One region of the Pseudomonas sp. ZS1P83 genome, then DNA from elsewhere that is predicted to be linked to it. Evidence: riboswitches for the same ligand, from Rfam matches in the RefSeq annotation. Region 1 holds a riboswitch; the other holds the start of a gene.
What was found. Region 1 has a riboswitch for cobalamin ahead of ACYZT0_RS09235 (ABC transporter substrate-binding protein). Riboswitches for the same ligand answer to the same signal wherever they lie in the genome.
Positions count from the first base shown of each region.

Region 2: linked by a shared signal. The riboswitch ahead of cobO (cob(I)yrinic acid a,c-diamide adenosyltransferase) and the one ahead of ACYZT0_RS09235 (ABC transporter substrate-binding protein) in region 1 are both predicted to bind cobalamin.

Region 1 is NZ_CM142706.1:1,912,021-1,919,035, reverse strand. Features, by position in the region: gene ACYZT0_RS09255 (TOBE domain-containing protein) at 7-222, opposite strand; partial or broken gene ACYZT0_RS09250 (OprD family outer membrane porin) at 445-528, opposite strand; partial or broken gene ACYZT0_RS09245 (D-glutamate cyclase family protein) at 612-964, shown strand; gene ACYZT0_RS09240 (lipid-binding SYLF domain-containing protein) at 1,272-1,832, shown strand; cobalamin riboswitch at 1,902-2,097, shown strand; gene ACYZT0_RS09235 (ABC transporter substrate-binding protein) at 2,238-3,251, shown strand; gene ACYZT0_RS09230 (FecCD family ABC transporter permease) at 3,248-4,264, shown strand; gene ACYZT0_RS09225 (ABC transporter ATP-binding protein) at 4,261-5,052, shown strand; gene ACYZT0_RS09220 (potassium transporter Kup) at 5,118-7,015, opposite strand, start outside.
Region 2 is NZ_CM142706.1:1,078,541-1,085,555, forward strand. Features, by position in the region: gene ACYZT0_RS05210 (C40 family peptidase) at 1-322, shown strand, start outside; gene ACYZT0_RS05215 (C40 family peptidase) at 488-1,024, shown strand; gene ACYZT0_RS05220 (O-methyltransferase) at 1,040-1,693, shown strand; gene ACYZT0_RS05225 (PQQ-dependent sugar dehydrogenase) at 1,698-3,011, opposite strand; gene ACYZT0_RS05230 (hypothetical protein) at 3,080-3,664, opposite strand; cobalamin riboswitch at 3,819-4,052, shown strand; gene cobO (cob(I)yrinic acid a,c-diamide adenosyltransferase) at 4,133-4,744, shown strand; gene ACYZT0_RS05240 (cobyrinate a,c-diamide synthase) at 4,755-6,092, shown strand; gene bluB (5,6-dimethylbenzimidazole synthase) at 6,089-6,739, shown strand; gene cbiB (adenosylcobinamide-phosphate synthase CbiB) at 6,736-7,015, shown strand, end outside.

The DNA of each region.
Region 1 (7,015 bases):
GCCATTTCAGAGCTTGGCGATCGAGACCTCGGTGGATTTGACGAAGGCAATCACCTCGCTCCCCACTTTCAATTCAAGATCGCGCACTGAACGGGTAGTAATTACCGAGGTGACGATACCGGAGGCGGTTTGCACATCGATTTCGGAGACCACTTCGCCCGTCACAATTTCCTTGATGACGCCCTTGAACTGGTTGCGGACGTTGATCGCTTTGATGGTCATGATGAGGCTTCCTGTCTGAGGTCAGATACATCCGCACGGATGTGCAGGCCTTCAAAATGAACTTCTCGGACTAATATTAAAAGGAATATATATTGATTTGCTTATTCCTGAATTGAATATACAAATTGACAGTCCCCCCCCTGAAAATCATCTACCACAGCCAGCGTATAGCTGACGATCAGGCGATTCTCATCCAGGTGATTCGCCCAGCACGGTTCGTTGCACATTGTCGCCAGAGAGGTAGCGGGTCATGAAGGTCAACCCCGGCACACCGAGTGCGGCAAAGTTGTAGTCGTAGCGCGCTTTGCAACGCACCGAAGGCCTGGTTGTCGAGATCCCGAAAGTTGCCGTCTTCGGTACTGCGCGCATAACGTACGTCGCTTTTGAGCGACACGCGCCCCACCGCGCGACTGAGTGGCAAGCTGGTGGTCAGCATGCGGCCGATGAAGCCGCTGCCGCCATCCAAGCCATTCAAGCCATTCAAGCCATTCAAATCACTGCACGCATGCCCAACGTCCACGGCGCTCCCGTGCATATCGGCGATCCGTCGCTGATCGGTATCCGCGCACTTGAGACCCCGGACAACGGCGATGCCGTACCCGTTGAGTCTGACGAAATACCGGTATTCTGGGCGTGCGGTGTGACGCCTCAATCGATCGTGCAGGCGTCACGTCCGCCACTGTGCATCACCCATGCCCCCGGCTGCATGCTGGTGAAAGACTTGTGCAACAGTGCTTTGTAAACGCGTGGGAACTTCGGCCAGAAGCAGACATTCAACACTTATGCGGTTGCCTGCTGCGGGTTTGGTAGCTTGACCGAGTCCGTCAGTAAAACTGAGGTCTCTGACGACGAACCCGGCCTCGGCGCAGAGGTCAAAGCAGGTGATGGCATCGCCCATGATCAAAGGCCCATGGCCTGCTTCATTCGAGGGCGAAGCCAGTGGTTCACACACTTTAGGGTGCGCCGGATAACTTCAGTAGGCTCGAATTCTGCCGGGGGCAGGCGCTGACTGCTGCTCATATCCAATGCTCCCGTATCGGAGTACGAAAATGACTCAGTCAATGCGGTTCTTCCTATCGATCGTCCTTGCGACCGCCTCACTGGCATCGGCGAGCTTCTTGAACACTGCAGCTGCGGCAACCGCCGAGGATCTGAATGTCGATTCTCGGCAAGCGTTGCAGACGCTCTACAAGGCCACGCCCTTTGCCGAAAAAATCTCGCACAACGCCAAAGCAATACTGGTCTTCCCGAAAATTATCAAGGCGGGCCTTGTGTTTGGCGGTAGCTATGGCGAAGGCGAATTGTTAAAGGGCAAGACAGTAGTGGGTTATTACAACTCCGTAACCGGGTCATGGGGCCTGCAAGCAGGCGCTCAGTCGTATGGCTATGTGGTTTTCCTGATGACCGACAAAGCCGTGAACTATGTACGCGAAACCAAGGGCTGGGAAATCGGCGTAGGACCCACTGTTGTTGTGGTTGATGAAGGGGTGTCGAAGAATTTGTCCAGCTCGACGCTGAAAGACGATGCCTACGCGTTCATTTTCGACCAGCAGGGGTTAATGGCTGGGGTCAGCATTGAAGGAACCAAGATTTCCCTGATCAAACGCTAAAGCCGGCCGTCTGGCGCACGGATGCGCCAGACACACAGTGCCGGTCAGTGGTGCTATTCGGCATGATCGACTACCATGCCGGCCGCCGGTTTCCAAATGGGATTAATAGGGAATCCGAGATGCCTGACACGGCATCAAACGGAACTGCCCCCGCAACTGTAGATGCTGAGCCTGCTCCTGAACTGCCACTGGGATCACTCCCGGGAAGGCTGGAGCCTGGCGACGACGCATCAGTCAGGAGACCTGCCGGCCAAGCAAATCACTAACCGGCGGGGTGTCCGGGAAGGACATCCTTGCGCCGAGCCTCACCTGAGTGATCGGCACTTCACTGCTTCAATGGCAGCGTTCGATGATGTGTTTCCAGTCCGTACCCCTGCTCTTGTACGGTCAAATGGAGATTGCGTCATGCTGCTGTCCCGCCTTGCCACCCTCGCCACGGCCCTGGGTCTGTCCACCCTCGCCCATGCGACCCCGACCCACTATCCCCTGACTGTCGAGAACTGTGGCAGCACGTTGACCTTTCAGCAGGCACCCAGCCGTGCCGTGACCATCGGCCAGGCTGGCACAGAAATGCTTTACGCCATGGGCCTTGGCAACACGCTGGTCGGCACTTCGCTGTGGTTCAACGATGTGCTGGCCAAGTACAAGACAGAGAACGACACGATCGAACGCCTGGCCGATAACGAGCCGAGTTTCGAGGCGGTGATCGGCAAGCGTCCACAACTGGTGGCCGTGGAACTGGAGTGGATGGTCGGTCCGCAAGGCGTGGTTGGGACTCGCGACCAGTTTCACGAACTGAAGATCCCGACCTACCTGATGCCGTCCGACTGCGAAGCCAAGGACAACCTGGTCGGTGCCGACGGCACACGTCTGGAGGCATTTCGCATCGACAGCCTCTACAAAAGCATCAGCCAATTGGCTGAAATCTTCGATGTGCAGGAACGTGGCCAGCAGCTGAACGCCCAACTCAAGGCCAGCCTGGCCAAGTCCATTGCCACCGTACAGAACAAGGATCTGAAGCACACCAGCGCGCTGTTCTGGTTCTCCAGCGCCAGTCTGGATATCGATCCCTATGTCGCCGGGCACAAGGGCATTCCCGACTTTATGCTCAACACCTTGGGCGTGCGTAACGTTGTGGAGTCCGACGAAGAATGGCCTACCGTCGGCTGGGAAACCATCGCCAAGGCCAACCCGACCTTCCTGGTCATCGCACGCATGGATCGCCGTCGCTTCCCGGCTGACGACTATCAAAAGAAACTGGAATTCCTGCGCAGCGACCCAGTGACCCGCAACATGGACGCCGTGAAAAACAACCGCATCATCATCCTCGACGCCATGGCCATGCAGGCCAGCGTGAGAATGTTCGACGGCCTTGAAGCCCTGGCATCAGCCATCAACGGCTCCGACCTACCGAAATGACCACGACGCTGATTCGTACACTGCTGGCATTGCTGACACTTCTGCTGGCCGTGATTGCCGGTGTGGCCATCGGTGAAACGAGCATCGAACCGAGCGTGGTGTTCCAGGTGCTGGCCAACAAACTGTGGACTGCTGGTTATGTCCTCGACCCGATAGACGAAGGCATCGTCTGGAATTACCGCCTGACCCGCGCGCTGGTGGCAGCGGCCTGCGGTGCGGGCCTGGCCACCTGCGGGGTGATCCTGCAATCGCTGTTGCGTAACCCGCTGGCCGATCCTTATCTGCTCGGCATTTCTGCCGGCGCCTCGACGGGCGCTGTACTGGTAGCATTGCTGGGCCTCGGGGCGGGGCTGATTTCGCTGTCGGTCGGGGCGTTTTCCGGCGCCGTTGCCGCCTTCGCCGTGGTTGTTTTACTGGCCCGTGCCAGTGGCTCAAACGGCGGTACCGGGCAGATCATCCTGGCGGGGATTGCCGGTTCGCAGTTGTTCAATGCGCTCACGGCATTTCTGATCACCAAGTCGGCCAGTTCCGAACAGGCCCGCGGCATCATGTTCTGGTTGCTGGGCAATCTCAGCGGCGTGCGCTGGCCATCGGTGTGGCTGTCGGTGCCCGTGGCATTGATCGGTCTCGCGGTGTGCCTGTGGCACCGTCGGGCGTTGGATGCCTTCACTTTTGGCGCCGACTCAGCCGCCTCGCTCGGTATTCCGGTACGCCGAGTGCAATTTCTACTGATCAGCTGCGCCGCACTGGTGACGGCAGTGATGGTGTCGATCGTCGGCTCCATCGGTTTCGTCGGACTGGTCATTCCCCATGCCGTGCGACTGCTGCTGGGCACCCGGCATGCGCGTCTGCTGCCGGCAAGTGCGCTGGGTGGTGCAGTGTTTCTGATCGCCGCCGATGTCCTCTCCCGGACGATGATCAAAGGCCAGGTGATCCCGGTCGGGGTCATCACTGCATTGGTTGGCGCGCCGGTGTTCGCGTTGATCCTGATCGGTCGGAGGAATGCCCGATGAATGCTGCCTCGCCTGTTATCGGCGACTCCGTACTGCGTTGTTCCGGCCTCGGGTTCCATGTCCGCGACGCTGAGTTACTGCACAACATCCACCTAGACATCCGTCGTGGTGAAACCCTGGGCCTCGTCGGGCCCAACGGTTCGGGAAAATCCACGCTGCTCAAACTGCTGGCCGGCGTGCGCGTCCCTGGCCGGGGAGACATCCACCTCAACGGCCAGTGCCTCAAGGCGCTGTCACGGCAAACCATCGCGCAAACCCTGGCGGTGGTTGAGCAACAGGCCGACACCTTGGATGCCATCAGTGTGTTTGACGCCGTAGCCCTGGGCCGAACGCCGTGGCTGTCGGCCTTGAGCCCGTGGTCAAGTGAGGACGATGCCATCGTCCTGCAGGCGCTGCGCGACGTCGATGCAACGCACCTGAAAAACCGTACCTGGCACAGTCTGTCCGGCGGTGAACGTCAGCGTGTCCACATCGCTCGCGCCTTGGCCCAGCGCCCGCAGATTCTGTTGCTGGACGAACCGACCAATCACTTGGATATCCAGCATCAGCTCGCCATTCTAAAAGTTGTACAGGCTCTGCCAGTGACGACATTGATAGCCCTGCATGACCTGAATCAGGCGCTGACCTGTGATCGATTGGCGGTACTGGATCGGGGGCGATTAGTGGCCCTCGGCAAGCCACTGGAGGTGCTGACCCCGCAATGCCTGCAGGATACGTTCGGCGTGCAGGCGCATTACCTAATCGACCCTTTCGATGGAGCGCAGATCCTGCGATTTCGTTCTGTTTGACTTGCTCTCGGGTATTCGAGATATGTCGAACCCCAGGCGACTGGCAGAGGCGTCCTTGCTCATCCTTACATCTCCACCTGAGTCCCCAGTTCAATCACCCTGTTCAGTGGTAATTTGAAATACTTCAGGTTGCTGTTGGCATTCTTCAGCAGAAACGCGAACAGACTCTCTCGCCAGCGTGCCATACCAATGCGCTTGGTTGGGATCACCGTCTCCCGGCTGAGGAAATAGGTCGTGCGCATCGGGCTGAAATCCAGCTCATTCAAATGACAGAGACTCAACGCTTGGGGTACATCGGGCTCCTCGATAAAACCAAAGTGCAAACTGACCCGGAAGAACCCTTCGCCATAGGCTTCAACCTCAAATCGCCGGTCAGCACTCACGCGAGGACTGTCTTCGGACACCACGGTGAGCAGTACCACTTGCTCATGCAAAACTTGGTTATGCAGGAGATTGTGCAGTAGCGCATGCGGAACAGCATCTGCCCTGGCCGTAAGAAAAACCGCCGTGCCCTGTACGCGATGGGGAGGCTGCGTACGGATGCTACTGATGAATAGTGGTAGTGGAAGCGCGGTCTCATCCAGCCGCTCAACAATAATCTTCCTGCCCCGTTTCCATGTGGTCATCAAGATGAACAGGCCAATGCCGGCAATCACAGGGAACGCACCGCCTTGAAAAATTTTCGGCGCGTTGGCCGCGAAATACAGGCTGTCTACTAACAAAAAGCCGAGAAGCATCGGGATGGCCAGCCAGCGCGGCGTTTTCCAAAGGAGCAGGACGACGGCCGAGGATAAAATTGTCGTGATCAACATGGTTCCCGTCACCGCGACTCCATAAGCGGCGGCCAAGGCACTGGATGACTCGAAACCGATCACCAGCAATACGACACCGACCATCAGCGCCCAGTTGACCGTGCCGATGTAAATCTGCCCCTGCTCCTGGCTGGAAGTGTGCTGGATAAACATGCGAGGGACGTACCCTAACTGAATGGCTTGGCGCGTCAGGGAGAAAGCACCAGAGATCACTGCTTGAGAAGCGATGATGGCGGCCAAGGTGGAGAGCGCGACCATCGGCAGCAGTGCCCAGCTCGGCGCAAGCAAATAGAACGGATTACGCACAGCCTCCGGGTTCTCCAGGATCAAGGCACCCTGGCCAAAATAATTGAGTACCAGCCCCGGCAACACCAAAATAAACCAGGCACGAGAAATCGGTTTGCGACCAAAGTGGCCCATGTCGGCATACAGTGCTTCAGCACCCGTCAATGCCAACACGACAGCGCCCAAAATCGCCACACCCATTCCCGGATGAACCACAAAGAATTGCACTGCCCAAGCAGGGTTAAGCGCTTGCAGCACTTCGGGACGTTGCAAAATCCCGTAGATCCCAAGGGCACCCAACACCACAAACCACAGCACCATGACCGGGCCAAACAGGATACCGATTCGAGCTGTGCCATGTTTCTGTATCAAGAACAGCGCCACCAACACGATCACTGACAAGGGCACCACCCAGTGCTCTATTCCGTCAAACGCCAGCTGTAATCCTTCAACCGCAGAGAGCACCGAAATGGCCGGGGTGATCATGCTGTCTCCGTAAAAAAGTGCCGCACCGAACAGGCCAAGCAAAACCAGTACCTTGCTCATGTGCGGATAAGGTGCTGCTGCGCGGCGGGCTAACGCCGTCAATGCCATGATGCCGCCTTCGCCCTGGTTGTTGGCACGCAGGATGAACAGCACGTATTTGATCGAGACTACCCAGATCAGTGACCAAAAGATCAACGACAGAATGCCCAGCACGCCGTCGTGATTTACCTGAACGCCGTAGTGGCCGGAAAACACTTCTTTCAGCGTGTAGAGGGGGCTGGTGCCAATGTCTCCGTAAACCACCCCGACAGCAGCGACGAGCAAGCCCACTCCTGAGGTTTTGGATGGGAAGTCTTCGTTTGCAACGGTCGCTGTCTCAC
Region 2 (7,015 bases), 830 kb from region 1:
CCTGTTTCGTGAAGAAGCCGGCCTCAACCTGCCACGCTCCACTCGCGAAATGATCAACGTGGACGCTCCGTTGGTTTCGCGCAGCAAACTGAAGCCTGGCGACTTGCTGTTTTTCGCCACCAATGGCCGTCGCGGCCGCGTCAGTCACGCCGGGATCTACCTGGGTGACAACCAGTTCATCCATTCCAGCAGCCGCCGCAGCGGTGGTGTCCGGATCGATAGTCTGGGCGACAGCTATTGGAGCAAGACCTTCATCGAAGCCAAGCGCGCACTGGCGATGGCGCCAACTGCAGCCCCGACTATCGTCACGGCACGCAAGTAAGCGGACATTTTGTAAGGTGAACTTAAAGTCTTACTTGAAGTTTGCCGCGTAGCCGCTAGAATCCTGATCTATTATTGATGGCAAACCGCCTGCGTCCTGCGCAGGCGGTTTTCTTTTCTGTCCTCCCGGCAGAAAAAGCCGCAGCCAGATCAGGATGTTCTCCTTATGTCGACGTCGGCCCGCCTCGCAATCATGTGCTTCGCAGCGCTGCTCAGCGCCTGCGCCAGCCGTACACCGCCTCCTGCGCCGGTGGTTCGCGCGCCCATTGTTTTCGGTTCCTCCCAAGCATTCTCCCCTGAGGCAGAAGACGTATTGTTCCGCGCGCTCGGCCTGGTGGGCACGCCGTATCGTTGGGGTGGCAACACGCCGGATTCGGGTTTCGATTGCAGCGGACTGATCGGTTATGTCTACCGTGACGTCGCCGGCATTTCCCTGCCGCGTACCACGCGCGAGATGATTAGCATGCAGGCGGCCAACGTGGGCAAGGAAGGACTGCAAACCGGCGACCTGATCTTCTTCGCCACCAATGGCGGCTCCCAGGTCAGCCACGCCGGGATCTACGTCGGCGAAGGTCGCTTCGTCCATGCGCCCGCCACCGGCGGCACGGTGAAGCTTGACAGCTTGTCCAAAGCTTACTGGCAGAAAGCCTATCTGAGTGCCAAGCGCGTCTTGCAACCGGAGCACTTGGCACGCAACCCCTAAATTGCAGAGGTTGTCATGACCGCTCGCACACTCAATCTCGACGATTCCCTGTATCAATACCTGCTCGACGTTTCCCTGCGCGAAACGCCGCTGCTCAAGCGTCTGCGTGATGAAACCCAGGCGCTGCCCATGGCTCGCTGGCAAGTGGCGCCGGAGCAGGGCCAGTTCCTCGCGTTACTGGTGAAACTCACCGGCGCCAAGCGTCTACTGGAAGTCGGCACCTTCACCGGTTACAGCGCCTTGTGCATGGTGGCTGCATTGCCGGATGACGGCTCGATGATCTGCTGCGACATTCCCGGCGACTACAATGCCATCGCACGTCGTTACTGGCAGGAGGCGGGGCTTGCCGAGCGGATTGACCTACGCTTGGCGCCCGCGCTGGAAACCTTGGCCCTGCTGGATCAGCAAGAGCCGTTCGACCTGATCTTCATTGATGCCGACAAAGCCAACTACCCACGTTATCTGGAGCACGCCCTGCGACTGCTGCGCGTCGGTGGTCTGGCGGTGTTTGATAACACGCTGTGGAGCGGACGGGTGCTTGAGGAAAATCCCGAGAGCGAAGACACCCGAGCCATCCAGGCGCTCAATCGCGCCTTGAAGGATGACTCGCGTGTGGATCTGTCATTGTTGCCGTTGGGCGATGGATTGACCCTGTGCCGTAAGCGCTAAGCGTTTACTTGGCCGCCGATACGCGCCACACCTTGTTCCCCACGTCATCCGCTACCAACAAATCACCCTGCTGATCAATCACCACGCCTACGGGACGGCCCATGGCTTTTTCCTCGTCATTGAGGAACCCTGTGAGCACATCAATCGGCTGCCCGATCGGTTTCCCCGCGTTGAACGGTACGAAAATCACTTTGTAGCCACTGTGCGGCTTACGGTTCCATGAGCCATGCTGGCCGATGAATGCGCCTTCCTTGAACTGCGCTGGCAGCGTGTTGCCTTCAGCGAACGTCAGGCCCAGCGATGCGGTATGCGGGCCGACCGCGTAGTCCGGAGCAATGGCCTTGGCCACGAGGTCGGGGTTTCGCGGCTCGACGCGAATGTCGACGTGCTGGCCGTAATAGCTGTAAGGCCAGCCATAAAACGCGCCGTCCTTGACCGAAGTGATGTAGTCCGGCACCAGGTCGCTGCCGATTTCGTCGCGCTCGTTGACCGCCGTCCACAGTGCGCCGCTCTGAGGCTCCCAGGCCAGACCGTTCGGATTACGAATCCCCGAGGCGAAGATTCGATGGTTGCCGGTGGCACGATCCACTTCCCAGATCGCCGCGCGACCTTCTTCCTTGTCCATGCCGTTTTCAGCCACGTTGCTGTTGGAGCCCACCGTGACGTACAACTTGCTGCCGTCCTTGCTGGCGATGACGTTTTTGGTCCAGTGGTGATTCAGCGTACCGCCCGGCAGGTCTATCACCTTCATTGGCTGTGACTTGACCGCCGTCTCGCCGTTTTCATAGTGGAAGCGCAGCAAGCGGTCCGTGTCGGCGACGTACAGGTCATTGCCGACCAGGGTCATGCCGAAGGGTGAGTTTAGGTTTTCCAGAAACACCGTTCGGGTTTCGGCGATGCCGTCGTGGTCCTTGTCCCGCAGCAGCGTGATGCGGTTCGGGCTCGGGACTGTGGCGCCGGCACGGCCCATGACTTTGCCCATGACCCAGCCACGGATGCCTTTGCCGTCATCGGGTTTGGGCGGGGCATTGGTTTCGGCGACCAGCACGTCGCCGTTGGGCAACACGTAGAGCCAGCGCGGGTGATCGAGACCTTCAGCAAAGGCCGCCACCTGAGTCCCTGTCGCAGCGATGGGTTTCGCGCCGTTCGGCCAGCCGATCGCCGGGGCGATGTTCACCGTCGGGATCAGGGTTTTGTTTGGTTCTGGCAGCTTGGGCGACGGGCCGGTGCCGTCGGAGACTTGCAGCCTGGAGGTTTCACCACAGGCGGCAAGCCCTCCGGCGAACACGATGACGAGAGCGAACTGAGGCTTGCGCATGCTGATCTTCCCTATGAATGCATTGTTCTAATCAATAGAGAAGCGCAGGTGCGCGATGGTTCAACCGGTCAGCCGCGGGCTTCCTTGAGCAGCACGGCAATGCCGGGGTGATAGTTGCCGGCTTCGTTGCGCAACTTGCGATAGGCGTAGGGGAAATACCAGGCCACCGCGCAGGTGTGTTCCTTTTGCAGGTCGTGGACCATGTCCTGGAGTTCTTCCGGAGTAGTGCTTTGTTGAGCCTTTTGTGGCGCAACGAACAGGCAGCCGAGTTTCAGGTCGCTGGCGTAGCTGATGCGCTTGGCGTCGCTGGTGATGTCCTGCAATGCTTGAGTCAGGTTCAGGCTGTTGACGCGTGGCCAGCGCTGGCTCGTCTGAAGGTAAGCGCGTTCTTCGCGGGTAGCGATAAACAGATCGGCGCGGCCATTGCGTTCGCCTTCTTCGGTCTGTTTACGGGTCGGTGTTTGTTGCAGTGTAACCATTTCCGCCATCCACGCAGCGGCGGACAGCAGGCTCAGGTTGGCTTTTTCGTCGAACCAGTAAGGCGTGTCGTTATCGCCGCGCACGGCGTTGTAGCGGTCGATACAGTCAAACCAGCGTTCCAGCACCGGGCGCAGGAATTCCAGCTTCGGATTGCTGATGATCATGCCTTGCATGTGGCTCACCTTTGTTATTGTGTTGTGAGGTTGTGGCTCTTTGATATCACTGCTGGGAGTGTGGCACAAGATTGGCGTCAGATAATTGATCGACGGCAGTTATTCGCTCGCAGTCTGCCTGTCTTCAATTGACGCTCCATCCCCAACCCTCTAACCTTCGCGGCTTGTTTCAGGTGCTCTGTGACCTTGGTCGACAGAGTGAAACAGGGAAGCCGGTGAGTACGTTCATTCAACTAATGAAGAACCACGATCCCGGCGCTGCCCCCGCAACGGTAAATGAGTAAAGACTGCGCCTTGAGCCACTGTGTTGATCTCGACATGGGAAGGCGCGCAGTCAGGCGAATCGCCGCTCATGAGCCCGGAGACCGGCCTGATCCATCCAGCGGCATCACGGTGGGCGATGCCAGGCTTTTTGCCGTCTATTCTTGTGCCTGCCCGCCGTTATCCAGCCTCAACGGAGAGCTCCCCATGCCTGATACCCCCGATCGTGACGAACGTCATCTGGCACGCATGCTGCGCAAAAAAGCCGTGATCGACGAACGCATCGCCAACTCCCCGAATGAATGCGGCCTGCTGCTGGTGCTGACCGGAAACGGCAAAGGAAAAAGCAGCTCGGCTTTCGGCATGCTCGCCCGGTCCATGGGCCACGGCATGCAGTGTGGCGTGGTGCAGTTCATCAAGGGGCGCAACAGCACCGGCGAAGAACTGTTCTTCCGGCGCTTCCCGGAACAGGTGCGTTTTCATGTGATGGGCGAGGGCTTCACCTGGGAAACCCAGGATCGCCAGCGTGACATCGCCGCCGCTGAAGCGGCGTGGGCGGTGTCCCGCGAATTGCTCAGTGATCCGTCGATTGGCCTGGTGGTGCTGGATGAGTTGAACATTGCGCTCAAGCACGGCTACCTCGATCTCGATCAGGTACTCAGCGATTTGCAGGCGCGTCCGCCGATGCAGCATGTGCTGGTCACCGGTCGCGGCGCTAAGCCGGAGATGATCGAACTAGCTGACACGGTCACCGAAATGGGCGTGATCAAACACGCGTTCCAGGCCGGGATCAAAGCGCAAAAAGGCGTCGAGCTGTGAATACTACATTATGAAAATCAGTCGTCACTGCCCGGCGGTACTGATTGCCGCGCCGGCCTCCGGTCAGGGCAAGACCACCGTCACCGCCGCGCTGGCCCGTTTGCATCGCAATCAGGGGCGCAAGGTTCGCGTGTTCAAGTGCGGCCCGGACTTTCTCGACCCGATGATTCTCGAGCGCGCCAGCGGTGCGCCGGTGTATCAACTGGACATGTGGATGGTCGGCGAGCAGGAAAGTCGTCGTCTGTTGTGGGAAGCCGCCGGCGAAGCCGATCTGATCCTCATCGAAGGCGTCATGGGGTTGTTTGACGGTACGCCGTCCAGCGCTGATCTGGCGCGGCATTTTGGTGTGCCGGTGCTGGGTGTGATCGACGGCACCGCCATGGCCCAGACCTTTGGCGCACTGGCCCTGGGGCTGGCGCGCTATCAGCCGGATTTGCCGTTTGCCGGTGTGCTGGCCAACCGCGTCGGCACCCTGCGTCACGCGCAATTACTTGAAGGCAGCCTCACTGAAGGTTTGCGCTGGTACGGTGCCTTGTCCCGGGAAACCGGGATCGAATTGCCGAGTCGTCATTTGGGTCTGGTTCAGGCCAGTGAGTTGAACGATCTCGACCTGCGCCTCGATGCAGCGGCCGATGCACTGGCCAGCAGTTGCGAGGTCGCGCTGCCACCGGCGGTGGAATTCGCAGCCCCTGATGAGATCGCTGCCGAGCTGTTGCTGGCCGGAGTGCGAATTGCCGTGGCCCGTGACGAAGCGTTTGCCTTCACCTATGGCGCGAGCCTCGACCTGCTGCGCGCCATGGGCGCCGAATTGGCGTTTTTCTCGCCGATCCGTGATGCGCAATTGCCGGAAGCGGACAGCCTCTATCTGCCAGGCGGTTATCCCGAACTGCACCATGTGGCGCTGTCACAGAACACCACAATGCTGTCCGCAATCCGCGCTCACCATGCGGCGGGTAAACCGTTGTTGGCCGAGTGTGGTGGCATGCTTTATTTGCTTGATTCGTTGACCGATGTCGAGGGCGCTCGCGCTGAAATGGTCGGCTTGCTGGCGGGGGATGCGGTGATGCAAAAGCGTCTGGCCGCGTTGGCGTTGCAGGCGGTCGAGTTGCCGGAAGGTTCGTTGCGCGGGCACACCTATCACCATTCGCTGACCAGCACCGAGCTTGAGCCAATCGCTCGTGGCCTGAGCCCTAACGGCGGGCGTGGGGCAGAGGCGGTTTATCGTGAAGGGCGGATGACCGCCTCTTATGTGCACTTCTATTTCCCGTCCAATCCATCGGCGGTTGCCGCGCTATTTGCGCCTGACCAAAACCCTGTGGGAGCGGGCTTGCCCGCGAAGAGGCCATGACTGACCACGCATTCAGCCAGGCCGAACGCGAAGCGGTCTACCGAGCCATCGGCGAACGCCGTGACATGCGTCATTTCAGCGGCGGCACGGTCGAGCCCGCGTTACTGCGGCGCCTGCTCGAAGCGGCGCATCAGGCACCGAGTGTTGGCCTGATGCAGCCTTGGCGCTTCATCCGCATCAGTGATCGAGCCCTGCGTGGCAAGATTCAGTTACTGGTGGAAGAAGAACGCATCCGCACCGCCGAAGCCCTTGGCGAGCGCACTGACGAATTCATGAAGTTGAAAGTCGAAGGCATCAACGACTGCGCCGAAGTGTTGGTCGCCGCGCTGATGGACGATCGCGAGCGCCATATCTTCGGCCGTCGCACTTTGCCGGAAATGGACATGGCCTCGTTGTCCTGCGCGATCCAGAACCTCTGGCTGGCCTCCCGCGCCGAAGGACTGGGCATGGGCTGGGTGTCGCTGTTCGAGCCGCAAGCCCTGGCGGACCTGCTGGGTTTGCCGGCCGGTGCCAAGCCCTTGGCCGTGCTTTGCCTGGGGCCGGTCAAGGCATTCTATCCAGCGCCGATGCTGGTACTCGAAGGCTGGGCGCAGGCGCGTCCGCTCAGTGAGCTGCTGTACGAAAATTATTGGGGAGTGAGTCAATGAGTGTGGCGTTGTTGAGTGTCGCCGCGGTTGCGCTGGATGCGCTGCTGGGTGAACCCAAACGCTGGCATCCGCTGGTGGCGTTCGGCCGTTTTGCCGACCGCATCGAGCAACGTTTCAACTCCGGCGGTCGCGGCTGGCGTAGCCACGGCGTCACCGCATGGGTGATCGCGGTGTTGCCACTGACTTTGCTGGCGACTGCATTGTCCTGGGCGCCTTATGTCGGTTGGCTGGTCGAGATTCTAGCGCTGTACTGCGCCCTCGGCATGCGCAGCCTCG